DNA from 2 places in the Paenibacillus sp. CCS19 genome. Region 2 is predicted to be linked to the other one. Evidence: predicted binding sites of a transcription regulator. Region 2 holds the regulator's gene; the other holds the start of a gene.
The links. The regulator LexA, encoded in region 2, represses DNA repair genes until DNA is damaged. The targets are predictions, from matches to a motif close to CGAACATATGTTCG.
Positions count from the first base shown of each region.

Region 1: a site for LexA is predicted at 1,956-1,969, ahead of recA (recombinase RecA). Genes of this name have one in related genera too.

Region 1 is NZ_BTCK01000057.1:17,979-22,196, reverse strand. It holds gene pgsA (CDP-diacylglycerol--glycerol-3-phosphate 3-phosphatidyltransferase) at 1-404, shown strand, start outside; gene SBI19_RS26280 (competence/damage-inducible protein A) at 527-1,786, shown strand; gene recA (recombinase RecA) at 2,040-3,101, shown strand; gene SBI19_RS26270 (regulatory protein RecX) at 3,189-3,866, shown strand; gene rny (ribonuclease Y) at 4,152-4,218, shown strand, end outside.
Region 2 is NZ_BTCK01000059.1:19,556-23,773, reverse strand. It holds gene SBI19_RS26620 (aldo/keto reductase) at 1-342, opposite strand, end outside; gene SBI19_RS26615 (DUF896 domain-containing protein) at 425-613, opposite strand; gene SBI19_RS26610 (LysM peptidoglycan-binding domain-containing protein) at 790-1,032, opposite strand; gene lexA (transcriptional repressor LexA) at 1,364-1,990, shown strand; gene glnA (type I glutamate--ammonia ligase) at 2,528-3,856, opposite strand; gene SBI19_RS26595 (MerR family transcriptional regulator) at 3,962-4,218, opposite strand, start outside.

The DNA.
Region 1 (4,218 bases), on a different contig from region 2:
TGGACGGCTATATCGCACGCAAGAACAAGATTGTAACGAATCTTGGCAAGCTGCTTGATCCACTCGCGGACAAGGTGCTTGTTGCTGCCGTACTGATCTCGCTCGTCGAGATGGATAAGCTCGATGCATGGATTGCGGTAGTCATTATTTGCCGCGAGTTCGCAGTGACGGGCTTAAGACAAATCGCATTGCTTGAGAATAAAGTCATTGCGGCCAGCAAGTGGGGCAAGTGGAAGACGGCTGTTCAGATCACGATGATCATCGCGCTGTTGCTGAACAATTTCCCATTTACCTTCATCGACATTCGTTTCGATATCTTCGCAAGCTGGGTAGCAGCGGTCATTACCGTTTACTCTGGCATCGATTACTTTGTGAAGAACAAAAACCTGATACCTATTGCCTAAACGACGGACATCCTCCATTTCTGGGGGGTGTCCTTCCTTTACCGCATAACAAATGAATTCCATGTTTACTGGAAAAAGAATAAATTGCTATTGGCGCTACATATGAAGGAGAGGTTCATACGATGAAAGCTGAAATTATCGCGGTTGGTACGGAGCTTCTGCTCGGGCAGATTGTGAATACGAATGCTCAATATTTATCCCGTCGTTTGGCTGACCTTGGTATCGATGTTTATTATCAGACGGTTGTCGGCGACAACCCGAAACGGATCCGCAACGCGATTGAAACGGCACGGAGCCGGGCGGATCTGCTTCTATTTACAGGCGGTCTAGGGCCTACACAGGACGATTTGACGAAGGACGTGCTGGCGGATTACCTTGGCCGTGAGTTGACGTATGATCAGCCTTCTATGGACAAAATCGTAGCGTTCTTCCAAGATCGCGGCATTCATATGGTGGACAGCAACAAAAGGCAGGCGACTTCCATTGTAGGCGCTGTGCCGCTGTTTAATGAAGCAGGGCTCGCGGTAGGCAATGCGCTGCATGTAGACGGTACCCGTTATTTGCTGCTGCCTGGCCCGCCGCGCGAGATGAAGCCGATGTTCGAGGGGCCGGCTTTGACATGGCTCCTGGGCGAACTGGGTACGGCGATTCCGCTTTATTCGAGGCTGCTTAAATTCGCTGGGATTGGGGAATCCAAGCTGGAGCATGAGCTGCTGCCATTAATCGAAGGGCAGACGGATCCGACGATTGCGCCATATGCCAAGGAAGGCGAGGTCGCGATTCGTGTATCAACGAAAGCGGCGACGGCAATGGAAGCCCAGACTAAGCTTGATGATACGGTGGACAAAATCAAACAGCTTGTAGGGGCTCACCTGTTCGCGCAGGAGGACATCCCATTGGAGGAGGCGGTCGTTCGGCTGCTGCGTCTCACAGGCCGCACGATGGTCTCTGCGGAGAGCTGTTCAGGGGGGATGTTCGCTGAGTTGATCACGAACATTCCGGGCAGCAGCGGGGAGTATGCGGGCGGGGTAGTCACTTATACGAACATGATGAAACATCAGCTGCTCGGTATTCCGATGTCGCAGCTGGAAGGCGACGGTGCGCCTGGGGCGATCAGCGAGTCAACTGCAGCGATGATGGCGGAACGCGTCAGAGAGATCGCTGATGCGGACTACGGCATCTCGATAACAGGCGTTGCTGGCCCAGCGGAGTCAGAGGGTAAGCCGGTAGGGCTCGTCTATTACGCCCTTGCGCAGCGTTCTAAGCCTACAGACGTTCATACGATGCATCTAAGCGGCACTAGGGATATCATCCGTGTGCGCGCCGTCAAGGCTGTGCTGTACCGTCTCTGGCAGGCACTCGGAGGTGCAGAGCAGCAGTAAGCGGGAATCTCCGATATACAGTGCTGTGGTTGTCTATAATTTCTCTTGCCGAGGCTTTGAGACTCGTGCTATATTATCAGTAGTTAACGGAGGAACCGTAGCGAATGGATCATTTGCTGCGGTTCTTTTTGTTCTTTAGGGCATCGTTCGACTGTCGGAAGAAAAAAAGCGAATGTATGTTCGAAAAAATGCTTGGCAACCAGAACGAAATAAGCTATGATAACACTATAAAGAGTAAAGGGATGTGAGTTACTTGTCAGATCGTCGCGCAGCGTTAGAAATGGCACTCCGCCAGATTGAGAAGCAGTTCGGTAAAGGCTCCATCATGAAACTAGGCGAATCGACGCACATGCAAGTTGAGACCGTATCCAGCGGCGCACTTGCTTTAGATATTGCCCTTGGAATCGGAGGATTCCCACGCGGTCGTATTATTGAAGTGTACGGACCAGAATCTTCCGGTAAGACGACGGTTGCACTGCATGCAATCGCAGAAGTACAGAAGATCGGTGGACAAGCTGCATTTATCGATGCCGAGCATGCACTCGATCCTTTGTATGCTAGCAAACTCGGCATTAACATTGACGAACTGTTGCTGTCGCAGCCTGATACAGGCGAGCAAGCGCTCGAGATCGCTGAAGCGCTCGTACGCAGCGGCGCAGTTGATATCATCGTTATCGACTCCGTAGCGGCACTCGTGCCGAAGGCCGAGATCGAAGGCGACATGGGTGATTCCCACGTTGGTCTGCAAGCACGTCTGATGTCGCAGGCTCTCCGCAAGCTGTCTGGCGCGATTAACAAGTCAAAAGTTATTGCGATCTTTATTAACCAGCTGCGTGAGAAGGTCGGCGTTATGTTCGGCAACCCAGAGACGACGCCAGGCGGACGCGCGCTTAAGTTCTACTCCAGCGTACGTCTTGATGTTCGCCGTATTGAATCGATCAAACAAGGCAACGATGTGGTCGGTAACCGTACGCGTATCAAAGTGGTTAAGAACAAGGTTGCGCCTCCGTTCAAGCAAGCTGAGCTGGACATTATGTACGGCGAAGGCATCTCGCGTGAAGGCAGCATTATTGATATTGGTACGGAACTTGATATTGTACAGAAGAGCGGTGCATGGTTCTCGTACAACGGCGATCGTTTGGGTCAAGGCCGTGAGAATGCGAAGCAATTCTTGAAAGACAATAAGGAAGTTGCTGCAGTTATCGAGAAGCAAATTCGTCAAGCGACGCAATTGTCTGATTCGGCTATTCAAGCAGCTCAACTTGCTGCTGAGAAGGAAGAAGAAGAAGAACCGACATTTGAAGATTTGGTTTAAGATTGATTTAGCAATGACATAGCAAGAACAGAACGGCACCTTGAGCGAGGTGTCTTTCTTCGTTCATGAGGAGGTTACAATTGGTTAATGATCTACACGATTACTTCCGTTGAACAGGACGCGAAGCAGCACCGTCGTTATCATATTTATATGAACAATGGTTCAGAGCCGCTGTTATCTGTTCATGAAGACCTCCTAATACGCCATCGGCTGTTCAAAAGTCTGGAATTGACGGAAGCAGCAATTAAAAACATCCAAGCCGAGGACAATCAATATAAAGCGTATGCGATGGCAATCAATTATTTGGGATTTCGACCGCGGACGAGCAAAGAGATCGAGCGGTATTTGCAGCGTAAGGAGATTGAGCCTGAACCGATTGCTTATGCCATTGAACGGCTGGAACAGGAGCGGCTTATTGATGATGAAGATTATGCGCGGCGTTTTGCTGAAAGTCGTCTTCGTTCAGGCGGTAAAGGCCGGCTGATGATTAAGCAGGAACTGCAAATGCGCGGGGTTGATAAGCAGACTGCAGATGCTGCATCACGGGATTTGGGACGAGAGGCAGAGCAGGCGGTTGCTGATCAGGCCGCTGTTAAGAAATGGCGTTCGATGACTGGCGAAATCTATGATAAACGACGTAAGCTTGCCCAATTTCTGCTTCGCAGAGGCTTTCCGATGGACGTAGCGATGCAGGCTGTGAAGCATGCATCTGCTGATAATGGCAATGCTCCTGACGATGAAGAGCTAGGATGGCTTGACAATTGATTTTGTCAAAAGATAAAATGATTTTGTATTCTTTCTTTTTGAATCGATTTTCCTTCCAAAAATTGATTCGAAACAGACTATTTTCACTAAGTTTAGTCGATTATTCGGTATGGAACCGGCTAAGACAAGGTGAAACGACTGTTGTTGTTCATTTAACGGCGTACAGTTCGTTTCATTCCGGAGAAATCCAAGGGATAGTATATGGTGGAAACTAATACTTTCTTGGATTTAACAAAATATCATCCCAAGCGTTGAAACTTGGTGTGCAACGGGGAGGTGAACAAGATGCCCACGGCTGTATGGATCTTGATCGTTCTCGTTGTTGGTGCGATTTTCTTTGGGATAGGTTATT
Region 2 (4,218 bases):
GTCAATATAGTCCGTTCCAAGTCGGGCTAGACTCGCATCGACGGAATCCATAATATGTTTCCGTGACAAACCTCCACCATTCGGATGCGATGCAGTCGGAAACCTTACTTTCGTAGCGACTATAAGCTCCGAGCGGCGTGACCGGATCGCCTTGCCGACAATCTCTTCGGAACGACCGCCAACATAGACGTTGGCTGTGTCTAAGAAATTGCCTCCCAGCTCCACGAAACGGTCAACCATTCGAAGTGATTCCTGTTCATCCGTCGTATTGCCGAATGTCATCGTCCCTAAGCATAACTCCGATACCGCCAATCCACTGTTCCCAAGCAAGCGATACTGCATGTCCATCCCTCCAGTTTATATCCAATATAATCTAATCATACTTGATATAAGTGGAGAACGTCACGCTTCTATTGAGGTTAAATCAATGATTCTTCGGCGGCTCCTCTTCGCCTTCCCACTTGATCGAATCAAGCTGGTTGCGGAAATTGCCTTTGAACACGTCCAAATATTGCTTCCGAAGCCGTGCACGTTCTTCCGCTTCCGCTTCTGTGAGACCGACCGTTTTATGTTTACGCGACAGCTCGTTAATCCGCGCGATAAGCTCTTCCATTTGCTGCATCCCCCTTCTGTTATGCACTTGTTCACATTATCCTATTACTTTGACATTTTCGACAAACCATTGTCAAGGTTAATGCGCCTATAATTGAACGGTTTCCGAGCATTGTATAAAAAAAGATGGCGTATTAGGAATTGTCCCAATAAGCCATCTTATCGAACTACTCTATATTAAGCGGGTATGATGAGCATCTGTCCCGACTCCAGAACATCCGATTCGAGATTGTTGCGAAGCTTAATCTCGAATACGCGCTGACGAATATCTCCATCGCTCGTCGCGGATGCGATGCTCCACAGTGTGTCGCCTGGCGCTACATAGACAACGGACTCGCCTGCGGTAGGCTCAGCCGGGTGATCGCTCATTGCTTCCGTCATGACCATCAAGGCACCGCAGAATAAGATAATTGCGAACATAAGAGCAAAGCCCCACTTTAATACGCTCATTAGTGCATGTTTCTGAGCCTTTGTCATTGTTGCGCGTTGCGTCGATCTGCCGCGCGTATTCCGTACGTTCATTCTATTATAAGAAGCTGTCATGCTTGTCGTATTCATCATTGTTAACCGCACCCCAAACGTTTGTTCTATTTGTTGTCCATAATATATCACGAACAATTGTTCTGGTCAACACATTTTACGAACAATTGTTCTGTTTAATTTACGAACGAATGTGCCCTCGAACTTATGTTTGTACGAACTCGGGTTCTGTGCTATAATTTGCTATAATCTTATTTTTGGAGTGATGATGGTGTCGAAGCTTTCCAACCGCCAGCTGGCAATTCTTGAATTTATCAAGAACGAAGTTCGGGATAAAGGATATCCGCCTTCCGTTCGTGAGATCGGTGAAGCGGTCGGACTGGCCTCCAGCTCCACCGTTCACGGCCATTTGGATCGATTAGAGAAGAAAGGCTTTATACGCCGCGACCCAACGAAACCTCGTGCGATCGAGATTCTCGATGGCGACGGTCCTTCCGCAGGCGATGCGTTCTCGACCTCATTCGCGAAGGTGCCAATCGTCGGTAAAGTTACAGCAGGCGTACCTATTACGGCAACGGAGAACATTGAAGACTATTTCCCACTCCCAACGCATATGGTTGGTGATCACGACGTCTTCATTCTTAACGTAATCGGTGAAAGTATGATTGATGCAGGCATTCATAACGGCGATTACGTTATTGTCCGCCAGCAGCCAACCGCAACGAACGGCGATATCGTCGTAGCAATGACCGAAGAAGACGAAGCAACGGTGAAGACGTTCTACAAGGAACGCGATCATATTCGTCTCCAACCACAGAACCCTACGATGGAGCCGCTTCGTCTGAAGCACGTAACGATTCTTGGTAAAGTTATCGGTCTGTTCCGCGACATTCACTAAGAACCGAACAAGGACAAGCTGACACCATCTTACGATTTCATGTCAGCGTTTCTTCACTAGACTTGCCACTCCATGATATATAGAACCCCGGACGATTCGACATCGTTCGGGGTTTTTAATTGTTTTTTAACTGCATATAAAAGAGTCCACTCCCTCCCAAACCCTCCCTCTCCCAAGAGGGAGGGCCCCAAAGGCCTCCGCCCTCTGGACTCCTGGACTCGCTGCTTGGATACTTGAGTGGGGATGCCCGCTTTCGTCCCTGTCGGGACACGCTCTACTTCTGAGGGGTTTAGATACGGTCGATGTTTGTGCTCGACCTCCTGTACGTGCTGGGAGCCGCTTGTCGTCCCTGCGGGACACGCTCTTGGGAAGTGCTCGATCACGGCAAGGGGCTTCGCCCCTTTGAACCTTTATCTTGATAATGCGAGTTCCTCGCAAATTCATTATTACTATTAGAAATACAAAAAGCACGATAACTCCCCCGTTAGGTTCGTTATCGTGCTTTATCTTTATTGCGCTATGACCAACGAGCTCTGATTAATACAGAGTCAGGTACTGGTCGCGTTCCCATTGGTGGATTTGCGTGCGGTACATGTCCCACTCGATTTCTTTAAGCTCGTAGAAGTGAGCAAGTGCGTGTTCGCCGAGCGCTTCACAGATGACATCGCTGCGCAGCAGCTCTTGCAGAGCTTCTGCCAAGTCGCCTGGAAGGCTTGGGATACCCTCTTCAATACGCTCTTCTTCGCTCATGATGTAGATGTTGCGGTCAACCGGCGCTGGGAGCGGCATTTTGTTCTTGATGCCGTCCAGACCTGCCTTCAACATGACAGCAAGCGCAAGGTATGGGTTAGCAGCAGGGTCTGGGTTACGCGCTTCAATGCGCGTGCTCAGGCCGCGGGATGCTGGAATACGAACCATCGGGCTCCGGTTGCTTGCCGACCAAGCAACATAAACAGGCGCTTCGTAGCCAGGCAGGAGACGCTTGTACGAATTGACCGTTGGGTTCGTAATGGCCGCATAAGCGCGTGCATGATGCAGAATACCTGCCATGTAATAACGAGCCGTCTGGCTGAGACCAAGCTTGTCACTCTCATCGTAGAAGGCATTCTTCTCGCCTTGGAACAACGATTGGTGACAGTGCATGCCGGAACCGTTCACGCCGAACAGCGGCTTCGGCATGAAGGATGCGTGCAGACCATGCTGACGAGCAATCGTCTTAACAACAAGTTTGAACGTTTGAATCTGGTCCGCGGCTTTAATAGCATCCGCATATTTGAAGTCGATCTCGTGTTGACCCGGAGCAACCTCGTGATGGGATGCTTCGATCTCGAAGCCCATCTCTTCAAGCGTAAGTACGATCTCGCGACGGCAGTTCTCGCCCAGATCCATCGGCGCAAGGTCGAAGTAACCGCCTTGGTCGTTAAGTTCGGTCGTCGGATTGCCCTTCTCATCCGTCTTGAACAAGAAGAATTCTGGCTCAGGACCAACGTTCATCGAAGTGAAGCCCATTTCCTCCGCTTCCTTCAGCGCACGCTTCAGAATGCCGCGCGGGTCGCCAGCGAATGGCGTGCCATCAGGCATATAGATATCACAAATCAGACGTGCGACGCGGTCTTCCGTCACCCACGGGAAGACGACCCATGTGTCGAGGTCCGGATACAAGTACATATCGGATTCTTCGATCCGTACATATCCTTCGATAGAAGAGCCGTCGAACATCATTTTGTTATCGAGCGCTTTGAGCAGCTGACTTACAGGGATTTCAACGTTCTTGATCGTACCGAGCAAGTCGGTAAATTGCAACCGGATGAATCTGACGTTCTCTTCCTTCGCAATACGCAGGATGTCCTCTTTCGTGTAACCCACAAGATCATCTCCTTCATCGTACGTGTATGAATATCGTAAAGTCCGTGGTGCAGTCGCTTAAAGCGCGGCCAAGCTCATCAAGGTGCCGTAACGAATGACAGCGCTTTAATGCTTGTTGTAGAAACGAGAAAGCTGGCCTTGAATAAGCGATGCCTTGTTGCCTGGACGTTTCTCCAGCAGTTGCTGCTTAAGCAATCGGTGCAGCTGAGCATCGGACAGCTCGCGACGCTTCACTTCGGATTGCTCGCTCATGACGGTTGCCTCTTCGGATTCCGTGCTCAGCGGGTTCATCACTTGTTTGATGCCTGCGATGTTGACACCCTTCTCGATGAGCGATTTGATCTCCAGCAGACGTTCAACGT